3 regions of the Bacillus lumedeiriae genome follow, and region 3 is predicted to be linked to each of the others. Evidence: predicted binding sites of a transcription regulator. Region 3 holds the regulator's gene; each other region holds the start of a gene.
What was found. Region 3 encodes Rex, which represses fermentation and respiration genes when NADH is low (regulators of the CRP and FNR family bind a similar motif). Its sites were predicted from a motif close to TTGTGAAATATTTCACAA; they were not measured.
Positions count from the first base shown of each region.

Region 1: the regulator Rex is predicted to act here: its motif matches at 1,746-1,763, upstream of QYG89_RS04030 (cytochrome ubiquinol oxidase subunit I).
Region 2: the regulator Rex is predicted to act here: its motif matches at 2,367-2,384, upstream of QYG89_RS03015 (cytochrome c oxidase subunit 2A).

Region 1 covers NZ_JAUIYO010000002.1:92,988-98,941, reverse strand. Annotated here, with positions in the region: gene QYG89_RS04035 (cytochrome d ubiquinol oxidase subunit II) at 1-290, opposite strand, end outside; gene QYG89_RS04030 (cytochrome ubiquinol oxidase subunit I) at 315-1,646, opposite strand; gene QYG89_RS04025 (TlpA family protein disulfide reductase) at 1,932-2,390, opposite strand; gene QYG89_RS04020 (peroxiredoxin) at 2,503-3,045, opposite strand; gene QYG89_RS04015 (LysR family transcriptional regulator) at 3,646-4,515, opposite strand; gene QYG89_RS04010 (MDR family MFS transporter) at 4,542-5,954, opposite strand, start outside.
Region 2 covers NZ_JAUIYO010000001.1:584,702-590,655, forward strand. Annotated here, with positions in the region: gene argH (argininosuccinate lyase) at 1-848, opposite strand, end outside; gene QYG89_RS03010 (argininosuccinate synthase) at 845-2,053, opposite strand; gene QYG89_RS03015 (cytochrome c oxidase subunit 2A) at 2,442-2,573, shown strand; gene QYG89_RS03020 (cytochrome c oxidase subunit II) at 2,588-3,076, shown strand; gene QYG89_RS03025 (b(o/a)3-type cytochrome-c oxidase subunit 1) at 3,073-4,722, shown strand; gene QYG89_RS03030 (EcsC family protein) at 4,793-5,638, opposite strand; gene QYG89_RS03035 (YitT family protein) at 5,836-5,954, shown strand, end outside.
Region 3 covers NZ_JAUIYO010000025.1:2,268-8,221, forward strand. Annotated here, with positions in the region: gene tsaD (tRNA (adenosine(37)-N6)-threonylcarbamoyltransferase complex transferase subunit TsaD) at 1-811, shown strand, start outside; gene QYG89_RS16445 (ABC-F family ATP-binding cassette domain-containing protein) at 1,143-3,068, opposite strand; gene QYG89_RS16450 (redox-sensing transcriptional repressor Rex) at 3,261-3,920, shown strand; gene QYG89_RS16455 (twin-arginine translocase TatA/TatE family subunit) at 3,970-4,149, shown strand; gene tatC (twin-arginine translocase subunit TatC) at 4,167-4,913, shown strand; gene QYG89_RS16465 (YdiK family protein) at 5,048-5,248, opposite strand; gene QYG89_RS16470 (CPBP family intramembrane glutamic endopeptidase) at 5,279-5,954, opposite strand, start outside.

The DNA of each region.
Region 1 (5,954 bases), on a different contig from region 3:
GCGAGCAAGATAACAGCTACACTTCCTGGAATGAGAAGAGCTGTTCCAAAATAGTAAGCCGTGCTCGGAAAAAAACCTACGATCCCAACGAAAAAAAAGACGAAAAAGACATTCGTTACTTCCCAAACCGGTGACAAGTATCTCGAAATGAGATCATTGATCAAGTGATCCTTTTTTGTTATTTTTCCGTAATAGGCAAAAAAGCCAGCACCGAAGTCGATGGATGCAACAATTAAATAACCGTATAAAAACGTCCATAGAACAGTAATACCGAGAAGTTCTAAATTCATTTTTTCTCATCCTCCTCCACTTTATTAACGGTTTGGAAAACGTTGTTCCAGTTCAGCTTCGGCCGGTGCATTTTTAAACATACGAATCAAAACGACAGCACACAGAATGCCTAGTACTAAATAAAGGAGGGCAAATAGAATAAAGGTTAATCCAACCCCATCGCTAGTTGTAGCAGCTTCAGACACTTTCATGTACCCTCTCAATATCCACGGCTGACGCCCTACTTCCGCATAAATCCAGCCGAATTCAATCGCTAACATAGCAAGTGGTCCGGAAGCCGTAATCATCCATAGCAGCGGCTTATTTAACTCATTAAACCGTTTTACTTTGTCCATTAAAATATAAACACCCGACACTCCAAGGATAAAGAAGCCAATGGTAACCATGAGATCAAACATATAATGAATCCACAGCGGCGGACGTTCGTCTTTAGGTATATCATATAGCCCGGTAACTACTGTATCAAATGAACTTCCCGCTAAAAAACTTAAAAAGCCCGGGAGACGGATTTCATTTTTTATTTCATGATTTTCATCAATCGTTCCAAACAAAATTAAGTCAGCATTTTTTTCTGTTTCAAAATGCCACTCCGCAGCTGCCAACTTTTCTGGCTGTTCCGCCGCTAAAAACTTGGCGGATACATCACCCGCCACTGCTGTTAAAATTGAAAAAATAAATGTGCAAATCACCGTTAAGCGCAGGGCCTTTTTTTCATACGCGCCGCGCTTTCCTTTAATAATCGCAAAAGCGGCGATGGCTGCCAATATGGCTGCTGCAGTCATATAAGAGGTAGTAATCACATGAAACACTTTGGACGGGGTAGCTGGATTGAACATCGCTGCTATCGGATCAATGTTCACCGCTTTGCCATTTTCCAAATCAAAGCCTTGCGGGGTATTCATAAATGCGTTAACCGTCGTAATAAACAACGCGGAAGCAGAAGAACCGATCATAACTGGGATGGTTAAAAGCCAATGAGTCATCTGATTTTTAAATCGATCCCATGTGTATAAGTAAATACCGAGGAAAATAGCTTCAAAAAAGAAGGCGAATGTTTCCATGAACAACGGTAAAGCGATGACCTGTCCGGCTACCTCCATGAAACTAGGCCAAAGCAAAGATAACTGTAAGCCAATGGCCGTACCTGTCACAACCCCAACAGCTACTGTGATTGTAAAACCGCGTGCCCAACGGCGTGCCAGCAGCAAGTAATAGGGATCACTTCTTCTAATCCCGATAAATTCAGCAATAGAAATCATTACTGGAATACCGACACCGATTGTGGCAAAAATAATGTGAAATATCAATGTCATTGAAGTCAACATTCGGCTGAGCATAACACTATCCAATTCCATAAAGAAACCCCCTTCTCTTACATTATCTCATTTTTATATTCCCTATTATCTCCATTGTAAGTGGTTAATATATAAAAGAATTAAACCTTATCGAATATTTTGTGACATTTTTCACAATCTGACACACAAAAAAAAAACCAGCTTATTAGCTGGCTTTCAGGCTGTTGAAACGCCCGCTTTCTTCACTCCGTCCCTCGTCAGGCTTCGTTCGTTAAAAGCAAAATGTTTCCAACCGGCCTAAAGATATATAAAATAGGCGCGGTCTATACTTTGAAATGACTTCTTTTATGCTTCGCTTTTCTCCGTTTCTCCTAACACGCGATTTACGCGTTTTTCAAGCATTTTCATGCCGCTGCCGCCTGCTTGGAAGTGACGAAGGTTACCGTCTTTATCGAAAACATAATAAGCAGGCACATATTGGTTTTCAAATGCTTCAGTCAATTTATGCTCACTGTCTACAAAAATTGGCTGAGAAATCCCATGTTCTTTCGCTGTTGCCTCGATTTGTTCCATATTCAAATCATCTTCAGAACGAGGCATATGAACGGCTACGACATTTAATTTGTCTTTATATTCATCCCGGAAGTTATTTACTTGCGGCATTGCTTCTTTACATAAGTGACAGCTAATAGACCAGAAATGAATAAGTGTTGGCTTTTCGCCGACCAATTCGTCTTTTGTCACTTCTCCATTCAACCAGGCTGTTGCACCATTTAATTCTGGCATCGGTTCTCTTAATTTCATTGAATTAACCTCCTTCTAATACTTAAGATCCAATTTTCCTATACTTTCAAAGGCCTAACTTATTCGTTAGGCCTTCTGTTTGTTATGCTCATTTATTTCTCTATAAAAACTCTTATAGAGTTTTTTGTCCTGGCTTCCAGTTAGCAGGGCAAAGTCCACCTGTTTGAAGTGCTTGAAGCACGCGAAGAGTTTCCTCTACGTCACGGCCAATGTTGTTATGATTTACTACTTGATATTGAAGTTCACCTTCTGGATTAATGATAAACAATCCACGAAGTGCGATTCCTTCTTCTTCAATTAGTACACCGTATTCACGGGAAACAGTATGGTTTGTATCAGCAGCCAATGGATATTTAAGCTCGCCAAGACCATTGTCTTTACGATCTGTATTGATCCAAGCTAAGTGAGTATGAATTGTGTCAGTAGAAACACCAATCACTTCTGCATCTAAATCTTCAAACTCATCATAGCGATCAGATAAAGATGTAATTTCTGTCGGGCACACGAAAGTAAAGTCCATTGGGTAGAAGAACAATACTGTCCATTTGCCGTTTTTCATGTTTTCTTCAAGACTTACTTTTCCAAACTCTTTGTTAGCCAATACTGCGTCCATTTCAAAACGAGGAGCTTGTTTACCTACCATGCGTTCTGCCATTACTAAAATCCCTCCAAAAATAAATATTGATTATAAATGAGAAAGTAAGAGTTATTTTCTCAATTACTTTCCTTATCACAATTTCATTATAATTGATACAGAAATTCACGTCAACAATTATTTATAATAATTTTAAAAAAGAAATTAATATAAACAATTACTTAATTAAAGATAGGCTTTATCCAACTCCCCTGTTGACTTTCGCTCCAATCAACAATAGTCATTCACATAGCCTAAAGATAAAAAAATGCTTTTTACTGTTTCTTCCTACTCATCCTTTTTAAGCGCTTCCTATTCTATCAACGGAGGAAAAAGCTCCCCCTTTATCGCTAAGAATTTCACTTTATATCCAGTGTAACATGATCTTGCCTTCTGACAAAATAATAACCTTCTTCAACGAGCAAATTATATGAACTGCCGAGAAAGCGGCTGTTCCTTCATACTTTTTTTCACACTTGGCTTTGTTAAGCTTCTCTGTTGATTACGTCCGGAACCCCCATCGCTGCTGCGGGGTCTTACGTGGACACGTCTTTTGCACAGGAGTCTTGTGTCTTCCTCGTATCAACAAAAGAGTAAAACAACATTAATCATTCACATAGCCTAATCCTTAAACTCTTCTACTACTTCAATAAATGCCTGAACTTGCTTGAGCTCAAATGCAGACTCGTATCCAAGCAGCCACGTGTCCCGGCTGAGAGGTCGCTGGTCCTCATCCAGCAAAAGCAGTTTATATACATCCTCTTCTGCTTCATCAAGTGTGATTGCCGGCAAAATAGCATAGCCTATGCCATTGAAAGCCATCTGTTTGCATGTTTCTATCTGATCAACAATAATAGATTGCTTAGGTGCCATTTGAAACTGGCGGTGCCACCATTCTTGTATCTCTTGATAATAATTGGAATCACTTTTAAATTGAATAAACGGTTTATCCGTCGTTAGGACTTCCTCCACATGCTGGATCTCCTTGTCTACTAAATACAAATGATCCTCGAAAAGGTGAATCTTTCTCCCTTTCCATTCCGGGGTCCCGCGAATAATACCGATATGTACTTCTCCTTCATAAAGAGCTTTTGAAATTTCACTGCTCCAGCCGGTCATTAATGAAATTTTAGCATGGGGATACTTTTTAACAAATCGCTTTAATACTTGAGGCAGCCAATTTTGGCCTACAATGGAAGCACAAGCAATTTTAAGCGTACCGTGTACCTCCGATTCAAGTGCTTGAATACTCTCGAGCACCTTTTCTCTTTTTTCTACTACCTCGCCAGCAAATTGAATGATAATTTCTCCGGAAGGCGTTAAAGACAAACCTTTCGTAGAACGGTTAAATATTTTGGTTCCCCAATTTTTCTCTATTGTTTGCAAACGCTGGGACAAAGCAGGCTGCGAAACAAACAATCGCTGCGCTGCTTTTCTCATATTCATCTCTTCTGCTAGAATCTTCAATACTCGGAACTCCGAAAACAACACTTTACTCCCCCCAAACCGTAAGTGGCTCACTCACCTTTCTTTAACAACAATAAAAAGAGAAATGAAAATACGGCAAAAATGAACACAACGACATAAATAGCATGCAGTGAATAAGATAATCCTTCCTGCAGAACACGGAACACACTGGCGGAAAGTACCTCGCTTTTTTTCCCGAGCAGCTGATTGATAGAATCAATCGATAAAGAACGCATGCTTTCATCAGGCTGGTTGTTCAAGAATGACTGCAGACGGCTATTCAAAACACCCCCGAGCAGCGCTGCACCCACAGTATTTCCTAAATTCCTCATAAACATGTTCGCTGCTGTGGCCGCACCGCGCTGGTCCCATTCCACTGAATTTTGAATAGAAACAATAAAAGCTGTCGATGTAAGCCCCATGCCAACTCCTACAAAGAAAGAGGACGCTGCTGCCCACCATGGACCACTTTCAGCATTCATAAAAACAAACAGCAAACTGCCAAAAATAAGCGACAAACCGCCGATAATGGTTGTTTTTCGATAACCGATCGATAACAGCATTTTCCCTGAAAGCGTAGAAGCAATCGGCCAGCCGATCGACATCGCCGTTAATGTAAATCCAGCTACCGTAGCACTTTGTCCCATGACTCCTTGTACATAAGTAGGAAGGAAGCTGGAGATGCCAATTAACATGACACCAGTCGTGAAAGAAACAATATTGGCAATTAAGATCGAGCGCACCCGCCAAAGATTAAACGGCATCATCGGAGAAACAGCCCGCCTTTCGATCCGGATAAACACGATAAAGGCAGCTGCAGAAACAGCAAGTAAACCCACACTTTGTCCAGATAACCACGGAAAGCGAAAACCGCCCTCTACTAATAAAAACATCAGGCTTGAAATAGAAAGTAAAAATACAAACGTGCCGGCATAATCAATTTCGGGCTTTTTCTTTTCAATATTTTCGTGTAAAAACATAAATAACCCGCTGATAGCAAGCACACCTAAAGGGAGATTAATCCAAAAAACAAAACGCCAGCTCACGTATTCCACTAGAAGGCCGCCAAGCGCTGGACCTGTCACCGCTGAAATTCCCCAAACACTGGATAGGTATCCCTGCACTTTAGCCCGTTCTTCTTTCGTATAAATATCTCCAACAATCGTAGTGGCAATTGGCATCACAGCCCCTGCCCCTAAGCCTTGAAGCAAGCGAAAGAAAATAAGCTGTTCCATTGAATTAGCCAAACCGCAGAGAAAAGAACCAACTAGAAAAATCAAAATGCCGATGATTAATACAGGCTTACGTCCAAAAATATCGGAGAGCTTCCCATAAATCAGGACAGTAGCTGCATTCATTAACAAATAAGAAGAGAATACCCAGCTGTAAAGAGTAAAACCTCCCAAATCAGCTACGATTGCCGGCATAGCAGTAGAAACAATCGTCGCTTCAATCGCTCCCAT
Region 2 (5,954 bases), on a different contig from region 3:
TTTTGCGGCATAATGCTTGAACCGGTCGAGAAAGCGTCGTCCATTTCAATGAATTGGAATTCCTGGCTCGACCAAAGAATCATTTCTTCAGCAAGACGGGACATATGCATCATTAAAATGGAGGCACCGCTCAAGAATTCAAGGATAAAGTCACGATCACTGACCGCATCCATGCTGTTGGCATAAACGCCGGAAAATCCAAGCAGATCTGCTGATAATTCACGGTCAATCGGGAATGTGGTTCCAGCCAGCGCTCCCGCCCCTAAAGGCGAGACATCTATGCGCTTCAATCCTTCTTGAAACCGTTCTTTATCTCGTTGCAGCATCCAAAAGTACGCCATTAAATGGTGGCCGAATGAAATCGGCTGAGCTCTTTGCAGATGAGTGTAGCCGGGCGCAAGTGTTTCCACATGCTGCTCTGCTTTCTCCACAAGGGCTTTTTGAAACTGTTCAATCAGTCCAATGATAAGTTTGACCTGCTTCTTCAAGTACAAATGCATATCAGTGGCGACTTGATCGTTACGGCTGCGGCCAGTATGCAATTTGCCGCCGACCGCGCCAATTTCTTCGATCAAGTATTTTTCCAAATTTAAATGGATGTCCTCTTGGGCAACCGAGAACGTTAATTCACCTTTTGAGGCTTTCTCCTTTAAAACCTCAAGGCCGCCCAAGATTTGATTTGTTTCCTCTTCTGTTAAGATGCCGCTTTTGCCAAGCATCGTTACATGTGCCATGCTTCCTTCAAGGTCTTCAAAAACAAGCTCTTGATCAAAGTGGATAGAGGCGCCGAATTCGTCTACCCATTCTTCCGCTGATTTTTGAAAGCGCCCTCCCCAAAGCTTGCTCATTGACTAACTTTCTCTTTCGTTTGCTGAACCATAGAGTTCACTTTTGTCGGCAGACCCCACAGCTGAATGAATCCAACAGCTGCTTCATGATCAAACTCATCTTCTGTTGTATATGTTGCAAGTTTTTCATCATATAATGAGTACTCTGATTTTCTTCCTTCTACAATTGCGTGGCCTTTGAATAATTTCACACGCACTGTACCAGTAACAAATTGCTGTGTTTGTTTTAAGAATGCTTCAAGAGCATTTCTTAATGGAGAGAACCATAGACCTTCATAAATAAGTTCTGTCATTTTCTTTTCAATGACTGGCTTGAAGTGTGCCATTTCTTTTACAAGCGTTAGATCTTCTAATTCCTTATGCGCTAAAATTAATGTCATGGCACCCGGGCACTCATACACTTCTCTTGATTTGATACCAACAAGGCGGTTTTCTACGTGGTCGATTCTTCCGACACCGTGTTTTCCTGCCACTTCATTCAGAGCAAGGATTAATTCAGCTAAGGAATACTTGTTGCCGTTTAACGCAACAGGCACACCTTGTTCAAAATCAATTTCAATCACTTCCGGCACATCCGGTGTATTTTCCAGCGCTGCTGTTAATTCGTATGCGTCTGCTGGAGGAGCTGCCCATGGATCTTCTAAAATCCCACACTCATTGCTTCTTCCCCATAAGTTTTGGTCAATAGAGAATGGGCTGTCTAAGTTGATCGGAATTGGAATGTTGTTTTGTTTTGCATATTCAATTTCTTCTTCACGTGACCATTTCCAGTCACGTACAGGCGCCATTACTTCAAGGTTTGGATTCAGCGCTTTAATAGAAACTTCGAAACGTACTTGGTCATTTCCTTTACCCGTACATCCGTGAGCAACAGCGACCGCATTTTCTTTTTCAGCTACCTCTACTAGCTTTTTCGCAATAAGCGGACGTGATAGCGCGGATACTAACGGATATTTCCCTTCATATAATGTGTGGGCTTGAAGAGCAATCAATGCATATTCATTTGCATATTCCTCTTTCGCATCGATCATATAGCTCGCTACCGCACCAACTTGAAGTGCTTTGTTTTTAACGAACTCTAAATCTTTTCCTTCTCCAACGTCAAGGCAGCATGCTACAACGTCATACCCCTTGTCTTTCAGCCACGGAATCGCAACCGATGTATCTAAACCGCCAGAATAAGCTAACACAACTTTTTTGTTCATTGATACTTCCTCCTCTAAGATGTTATCTATAAGTATAAATATACATTAAATTTTATTTTTATTCTTTCGTATGAATAAAATATATCACGTTCCTTTTATACTTTCAAGTATTTATTTTAAAAAAATTCACTTTGTTGAATAAATAACCAATGATTTCTTTTGGCATCGTTAAACTCATCTGTTGATGTCCACTCCAATTAACAGGGGAGCAAAATCAACAATAATCATTAACATAGTCTTTCTTTAAAAAACTAGATTCGCTTCCCTTCCATTCACAGTTGTTTCACACTTTTGCGAAACAATGTTCACATTCATGTGCAACACATCACAACCTGTGAGAGTAAGATAACAGTAGATACTTTATCCTACTCACAAAGGAGTGACACGTATGGAAAGAGACAAAGAAAAGACGTACAAAAAAGATTCATTAAAAGGAACGTTCTTTTCTGTCCTTATCGTCGGAGGCATCGTTCTTCTTTCTTGGTTTGCTATTTGGAATTTGTTTTTATCTAGAATGTGATTGGGGGAAATCCTATGCATTTACACAAGTATGAAAAGATATGGCTAGTGTTCGGAATCAGCTCTCTTGTTCTATTTCTCGTCATTGTTGGAATCAACGCATTTGTATCCGGGCATCATCCGCCAAGTTCAGGGAAGATCGTCGATCCAAAGACAGTGGAGACCACCACTCCTTTTGATGAGCCGGGATTGAAGAAGATTGGTGACAATGAATACCAACTTGTCGTATTAACCTCTGCCTTTTCCTTTGATGTCGGTACACAAGACAAAGTTGTAGAAATTCCAAAAGGGGCGACAGTCCATATTATTGCCACGACGAAAGACGTTGTTCACGGATTTGAGATTGCCGGCACAAATGCCAACATGATGCTTGAGCCCGGCCATGTCAGTGAAACAACCCAAGTCTTCCGAAACGAAGGCGAGTTCACTCTCTTATGTAATGAATACTGTGGGGGCGGGCATCACCTTATGCACGCTAAAATAAAGGTGGTTGATCACGTATGAGCGAAATAGCAGTGAAAGTAAATAGAAAAGATGCAAAACTGGCTTTAGCGCATATTATCGTTGCATTTATCGCTTTATTTCTCGGCGGAGTTTGCGGGTTTCTTCAAGTATTGGTCCGCTCTGGCAAAGTAGAGCTTCCCGCTGGCATCGGATATTATCAAATTCTCACGGCTCATGGCGTCTTACTTGCTCTCATTTTAACAACATTCTTTATTATCGGCTTTCAATTTGCCGGCATGAGCCGCACGGCAGGCGCTCTATCCGATAAAGCACGCCTTTCCAGCTGGATTGGTTTTTGGACGATGACGATCGGTACTTCTCTCACTACCTTTTATATCTTAACAGGAGAAGCATCCGTTCTTTATACCTTTTATGCTCCACTTCAAGCGCATGCCGGCTTTTACATCGGCCTTGCTTTAGTCGTCGTGGGCAGCTGGATTTCAGGATTTGCCATGTTTACTCATTATGCGAAATGGAAAAAGCAGCATCCCGGTCAAGTGGGTCCCTTATTTAGCTTTATGGCTGTCATTAATATGGCGCTTTGGCTCATCTGTTCACTAGGTGTAGCCGCTACTGTTTTACTTCAATTCATTCCATGGTCGATGGGATGGACAGATGGCATCAATGTATTAGTCAGCCGTACACTTTTCTGGTATTTCGGCCACCCGCTCGTATACTTTTGGCTGCTTCCTGCCTATATGGTATGGTATGTTGTCATTCCAAAAGTAATCGGGGGCAAGATTTTCTCTGATTCACTCGCAAGAATGTCGTTCATTTTGTTCCTATTCTTTTCGATTCCTGTCGGGTTTCACCATCAGTTAACTGAACCCGGCATCTCTCCTATCTGGAAATATATTCAAGTAGTACTGACACTGATGGTCGTTATTCCATCTTTAATGACTGCGTTCAGTATGTTTGCGACATTTGAACGATTCGGCCGGTCAAAAGGGGCATCTAGTCTATTTGGCTGGTTAAAAGTCCTTCCATGGAAAGATGCCCGCTTCACTGTACCTTTTATCGGGATGGCTGCTTTTATTCCAGGGGGTGCCGGCGGGATTATCAATGCATCGCATCAGTTGAATCAAGTCATTCACAATACGATTTGGGTTACCGGACATTTTCACTTAACGATCGCCACAACAGTCGTTCTTACTTTCTTCGGTGCTGCTTACTGGCTCATTCCTCACTTAACAGGAAGAACGTTCACGAAGCAGTTAAACCAACTAGCTATTGTTCAGGCGGTTGTGTGGTCGATCGGTATGCTGATCATGTCAGGAGCGATGCACTGGGTAGGCCTATTCGGCGCACCAAGACGCTCGTCTTTCTCTACGTACGGCGATTCTGTTCAAGCGGCTGAATGGATTCCTTACCAAGTCGCCCAAGCCGTCGGCGGTTCCATGCTTTTCCTTGGGATCATCTTAGTTCTATATATCGTCGTTCAGCTCTTGTGGTTCGCACCGAAAGGCGAGGAAGAATTCCCCATTGGAGAACCCGAAGAATCGGCAGAAAAAACACCGCTGTTCTTCGACAAATGGTGGTTATGGATCACGATTGTTATCGTATTAATTTTACTCGCGTATACGATTCCATTTATGCATATGATTCAGCATGCACCTCCAGGATCTCCAGGATATAAACTATGGTAAATAAAAAAACGCTTGGATGATGTCATCCAGGCGTTTTTTATTCATCTTTATCAAACGATAGCGCTTTACGTTAAGCTCTGGCCGCTTCTCTCTTTTCCTGCAGCCAGCGATATTGATAATATTTTTCAGCAAATTCAGTAATGCTTTTTGTCAGGCGATAATTCGTTCCGGCACCGATGGCCAGACTAATGAGCGGCAGATTAGCCGTTTTTTTATTTTTAAACAGGGTGATGGCAAGAAGCTTGCCGAGCTGTTTGACCGGTCCCTCCATCCATGTCAGGTCGGTCAGCTGTTCCGTTTCCTTATAAAAATAAGGGTGATCACGTTCTTCCAGTTCAATTAGCAGCTCCTGCCATCCTTCTATTTTCAATCGTTCCGGCAGTGAAGCAGCATGAAAAACCTTTAAAGAAGCCATCATTTCAAATGGCATCTGCGGGTCATACCCATACGTCATCGCTGTGATTTGCACCGCTCGCAAATTGAGAGCAGCCATGACTGCGAGGTCTGTGCCGAGCGGAACGGCCCCGCCCGTCCCCGTAATTCCCCCTTGAATAAGAGAATAAAGGCGATGCCTTGATGACTGCTGGCTATTTAAATAGCAGATCTGATCAATCGTCAATTTTTTTAAATCGGCAATCACCTTTACATCTTCCCTAAACACACGAGCAGACGTTAATATCCGTTCTCGCGCCTCATTTTGAAACTGTGATCCTTGAAGCAGCGAGTGCATATGAAACAAGGCACCGTCCAATTGTCCAAAAAAAGCAGACAGCATCTCTTCTGGAATGGCTTCCATTGCTGTACTCAGCCACTTTGAATATGTATATTGAAAATCATTTCCTTCGTGTTCGGCAAGTGACTGTTCCCATGTCATAATCTCTTCCCAAACCACTTCGTCTCGTTCTGTCCAAGCCATCTGGAACCCCCCTTTTCGTACGGTTTCTCGTCTTTTTATTTTCTATGATCGAAGGAAGATTGTCAATTTCCACTAGCTTTCTCTTTTTTTATTTATAGGCTACATTACACTCCCCTATTGCTTTCCGCTCCGATCAATGAAGCAGCAGCATCAATAATAAGCATTAACATAGCCTAGTTATAAGAATAGGCTGCTTTTTGTACGCATACTTTTTAATAAGGCATCTGGACAAGGAGTGGAGAAAAATACTGAGAAAAATGATCATCATCGGACTTTCAGGACTACTAATCGGATTAGGAATTAATCTATTCATTCT
Region 3 (5,954 bases):
AGGGATGACATTCAAGGATTTGGATGCGATTGCTGTTACGAAAGGTCCAGGATTAGTAGGAGCGCTCCTTGTTGGAGTAAACGCAGCGAAAGCTTTAGCATTTGCTCATCAGCTGCCGCTCATAGGTGTTCATCATATTGCCGGCCATATTTATGCCAATCGTCTCATTAAAGAGTTTTCGTTTCCGTTGCTTTCGCTCGTCGTATCAGGGGGACATACGGAACTTGTTTTAATGAACAAACATGGTGATTTTCAAGTGATTGGTGAAACTCGGGACGATGCAGCGGGAGAAGCCTATGATAAAGTAGCCCGGACATTAAACCTGCCTTATCCGGGAGGCCCGCACATTGACCGGCTCGCTGCAGAAGGAGAAGCGGTGATTGACTTGCCAAGGGCTTGGCTGGAGGAAGGATCATATGATTTCAGCTTCAGTGGTTTAAAATCGGCAGTTATTAATACGCTCCATAATGCGGAACAGCGGAAGGAAGCATTAAAGCCGGAAGATGTGGCTGCGAGTTTCCAGCAAAGTGTGATTGATGTGTTGACAGCTAAAACGGTGAAAGCAGCCAAAGAATATGACATAAAACAAGTGCTTCTTGCTGGAGGAGTAGCCGCTAATAAAGGTCTGCGAAAGGCATTAGAAGAGCAGTTTGCTGAGTTAGAGAATATTGAACTCATTATCCCGCCGTTAAGTTTATGCACAGACAACGCAGCGATGATTGCAGCTGCGGGAACGATCTTATATGAACAAGAAAAATTTGAGGATTTAGCGATGAATGGTTATCCAGGGCTGGATATTGAACAAAGCTGAAGGTGCGATTGTTAGGCAATCGTGTGGATAAACATGGTCAAATGTGTGGATATTCAACTAAAAGGTTGTTCAAAAGAGGGCTGATTTCCTTCTTTTGAACAGCTTTTTATTTTTTGTTCACAAGTTGTGGATATATTGTGAATAAAAAGATTTTTTTGTGGGTAAACAACCTTTTTTATTAGAGCTAATTTTGTGTATTTTGTGGACATTTGTGCATATCTCTGTGGATAATGTGAATAAGTGTGTTGAGACAAAGTAAATAGCTACATTTGCTTGTGGGTAATTTTGTGTATAAAAAGCCAGGAAAATAGATTTTCCTGGCTTTTTATGTCTAAACATGAAGTATTTCCCATTCCCTTAATAAGTTATCCACTTCCGACTGGCACGCTTCAATTTTTTCCTGAAGCTCTAAGGATTTTTCGTGGTCTTGAAAGATTTCAGGCTGGCAAAGCAAATCTTCTGCTTCTTCTATCTTTGCTTCTAGACTTTCAATTTTTTCCTCTATTTCTTCAATGCGGCGGCGTTTTTGCCTTTCCAGTTTCTTTTGCTCCTTATCACTTTGATAAGTGGAAGCCTCGACAAGAGGTGTTTCTTGATTGACTGGTGCCGAAGCGGCCTTGTCTAATTCAGCCAGTTCTTTTTGTTCCTGTTTTTTCGTCAAATAGTAATCGTAGTCCCCCAAGTATTCTGTCATACCGATGTTGGACATTTCCACTACTTTTGAAGCAATTCGGTTAATAAAGTAGCGGTCATGTGACACAAATAACAGTGTTCCTGGATAGTCAATGAGCGCGTTTTCCAGCACTTCTTTGCTGTCTAAATCCAAATGGTTCGTTGGTTCATCAAGAATGAGAAAGTTTGATTTTTGCATCATTAATTTCGCCAGGGCGAGCCGTGCTTTTTCTCCGCCGCTCAAAGCGTAAACCGGTTTTAATACATCGTCGCCTGAAAAAAGAAAGTTGCCTAGTACGGTTCTGATTTCCTTCTCATCACTAGAAGGATAATCATCCCATAGTTCACTTAATACAGTTTTATTAGAGGTTAAATTGGCTTGTTCCTGATCATAATAGCCGATAGATACATTTGTCCCCAGTGAAAACTCACCGGCTAACGAAGGCAATTGATCGACAATGGTTTTGAGAAAAGTGGATTTACCAGCACCATTAGGCCCGACTAATGCGGTGCTTTCTTCTCTCGTAAGGTACAGATGAAGGTCTTTAGCGATGACTTCTTCTTGATAGCCGATGGCAAGGCCATTCACTTTTAACACTTCATGTCCGCTTTGTTTTTCAATTTTGAACATCATATTAGCTGACTTCTCATCACCGTCTGGCCGTTCTAACAGTTCCATGCGCTGCAGCTGCTTACGGCGGCTTTGGGCTCGTTTGGTTGTGGAGGCGCGGGCAATATTGCGTTGAATAAAGTCCTCGAGCTTCGCGACTTGTTCTTGTTGTTTTTCGAACAATTTCATTTCTTTCTCATATTGATCAGCTTTTTGCTGTAAGTAGCCGCTGTAATTTCCAGGGAACTTTTTAATGTGCTGCCGGGAAATTTCGTACACTTGGTTCACGACTTTATCCAGGAAATAACGATCGTGCGATACGATCAAAATAGCGCCGCTGTAGTTTTGCAAATATTGTTCGAGCCAGGAAAGTGTCTCAATGTCCAAGTGGTTCGTCGGCTCGTCCAAAATAAGAATATCTGGTTTGGTCAACAATAGCTTACCGAGTGCTAGTCTCGTTTTCTGACCGCCGCTTAAAGATGAAATTTTCGTTTCATAATCAAATTCATGGAAGTTCAAACCATGCAAAACTGAACGGATATCGGCTTCAAATTGATAGCCTCCGGATTCTTTAAAGTCATTTTGCAAGACGTCATATTCCTTTGTCACTCTTTCGTATTGAATGGGGTCTTCATATACGCTCGGATCAGCCATTTGCTCTTCCAGGCGCCGAAGATTTTTTTCCATATTGCGCAAATATGAAAAGACAGAAAGCATTTCATCCATAATGGACAAATCAGATTCTAGTCCTGTATTTTGAGCGAGGTAACCAATCGTTACATCTTTCGGTTTCAAAATATTTCCCGAATCGTAGGAAAGGCTGCCGGCAATGACCTTTAAAAGAGTGGACTTCCCTGCGCCGTTTCTGCCGACAAGGGCAATCCGATCCCGTGTTTGTATTTCAAGTTTAATATTCGACAAAATGAGTTCTGCGCCGAAATATTTAGTTAGCTGCTGTACTTGCAGTAAAATCATTCTGTTCACCTCAATTTCCTATTACAAGTGTAGCCGATTCTACAATTACGGGCAATTCTCATTCGCTTTTTCGCTGATTACAGAAAGGAATCGTAAAGTTAAAAGACAAGCTGTACAAAATATTGTATGATGAAAGAAGTGATTAGTTGGAACGTTACTAGAATGGAAGCAGCAAGTGTTGGGGGTAGAAACATGAACCATGATTCATTAAAAATTCCGCAGGCAACGGCTAAGCGGTTGCCTTTGTATTATCGATTTATTCAAAACCTGCATTCTTCCGGCAAGCAGCGGGTGTCGTCAGCGGAATTGAGCGAAGCGGTAAAAGTAGATTCAGCGACGATCCGCCGTGACTTCTCTTACTTTGGAGCACTTGGGAAAAAAGGCTACGGCTACAACGTCAGTTATTTACTTTCGTTCTTCCGAAAAACATTGGATCAGGATGAAGTTACCCATGTCGCTTTAATTGGTGTAGGTAATTTAGGAACAGCCTTTTTAAATTATAACTTTATGAAGAATAATAATACGAAGATACAAATCGCCTTTGATGTAGATGAAGAAAAAGTGGGAACGACGATTGGCGATGTTTCTATTCATCATTTGGACGAGCTTGAAAAAAAATTAAAGGCCAAAGACGTACAAGTGGCCATTTTAACGGTTCCTTCGTCGACTGCCCAGGGGATTACAGACCGGCTGGTGGAATGTAATATTAAAGGGATTTTAAACTTTACGCCTGCGAGGCTGAATGTTCCGCCGGCTATTCGTGTGCATCATATTGATTTAGCTGTCGAGCTGCAGTCATTAGTGTACTTTTTGAAAAACTATCCAGAAGATACGGATGAAAAGTCTGAATAGAATTATGCCGGAAAATCGGTTATGATGGTGAAAAGGAGGTGTTGCATGAATGGGACTTAGTATAGGCAGTATCATATTAATTGCTGGAGCGGCGATATTGATTTTTGGACCGAAGAAACTTCCTGAACTTGGACGTGCAGCAGGCGATACATTAAAAGAATTCAAGAATGCGACAAAAGGGCTGGCGGACGACGACGATAAACAAGAGGATAAAAAGGATCCCCAGTAAGGTTAGGATGAATGACAATGAGTCGACAAGACATGACAATATATGAACATATCGGCGAATTGCGAAAACGGCTCATTATAGTAGTCGTTTTCTTGTTCCTGGCTATGATTGCAGGTTTGTTTATGGCGGAGCCGGTGATCCATTATTTACAGCATGCCGATGAAGCGAAGGCATTAACGCTGAATGCCTTTAGAGTGACGGACCCATTAAAGATCTATTTTCAAACGGCTTTTGTGATCGCTTTTATCCTGACGAGCCCGATGATTCTTTATCAATTGTGGGCTTTCGTCAGTCCAGGTCTGTATGAAAAGGAGAGAAAAGTAACGCTTAGTTATATTCCGCTGTCTGTCGTATTATTTCTAGCAGGGCTTTCTTTTTCTTATCTCGTTTTGTTTCCGTACATTATTCACTTTATGATGAAACTATCTGGTGATTTGAATATTGAACAAGTGATCGGCATCAACGAATATTTTCAGTTCTTGTTTCAAATCACGCTTCCATTCGGCATTCTTTTTCAATTGCCGGTTGTGACGATGTTTTTGACGAGACTTGGCATCATTACGCCGATGTTTCTCGCACAAGTCCGCCGTTATGCATACTTTATTTTGCTGGTGATTGCAGGATTAATCACTCCGCCGGACGTCATATCACAGCTCATTGTGATGGTTCCATTAGTGATTCTTTATGAAATTAGCATTTGGATTTCTAAAGTCAGCTATAAAAAAGTGCTGCAGGCGGAACTGACAGCCGAAAATGAGAACTAGAAAAAGTGAGCTATGCGAACCTGTATTTTTGGGCGAAATGAGTCGAACATTCGTATATTACATGAAAATAAAGCTGTTCTATAAAAGAGCTGGACTCCCGCATGAAGCGGAAGCCAACCTTTCATGGAACAGCCTTATTTTTTTTCACTGCTTTTTAGGCGAAAGTGCATCATCACGAGGCGCAGGCCAGAACCGATATCCATCGTCGCAAGCAGAATCAGCAAGTAAGTAAAAAAACCAAAACCGCCTGTATTGACGTCCTCAATCGCTAAATAAGTAAAAAATGATCCAAGAATCAAATATAAGATTCCAGTCATCAAAGGTGATTGTCTCATTACACTCCTCCAAATGTACAGGTACAGGTATTAAAAAAGCCACGAAGCGAAACTTTGCATTTGTTCTGCTTCTTTCAGCATTCGTTCCACATCATCCGCATAAAAATATTGAATAATAACGACCAAGGAATTCATGGCCACATGGGCGAATATAGGTACGAGCAGCCTTTTTGTTTTTACATAAAGAAATGCAAAGGTGAACCCCATTGCCGAATAAATAAGTAAATGCTCTAACTCGGCATGAGCGACAGCGAAAATAACGGAACTGATTAAAGCAGATACCCAGAACGGAAATTTTTCATACAAACTGCCAAAAATAATCTTTCGGAACACAATTTCTTCAAGGATCGGGCCGAAGACGGCAGTTGCGATCATCATAGCGGGTACGAGTTCGATGATTTGTATAATCATCTTTGTATTTTCAGAACCCATCTCAATCCCTAAAGCTGTTTCAATGGCCATCGCAATCCGCTGGCCGATCAAAGCGAGAAAGACACCGGCAACTGCCCAGCCGGCAGATTGTCCAGCTGACAGCGGCGCTGTTCGTTCTAGCCGGTTGTTCCTCGTTTCTTTCCGCAAGATCAGCAGCACAATCAATAAAGTAACTGTAAAACTAAACACGAGCCAGTAGCCGGGAATGAGATTCCTCAATGTCTGCAGCTCTATGCCAAAAGAAAGACCAGCCTTCAATAAAAGCGGGTATGCG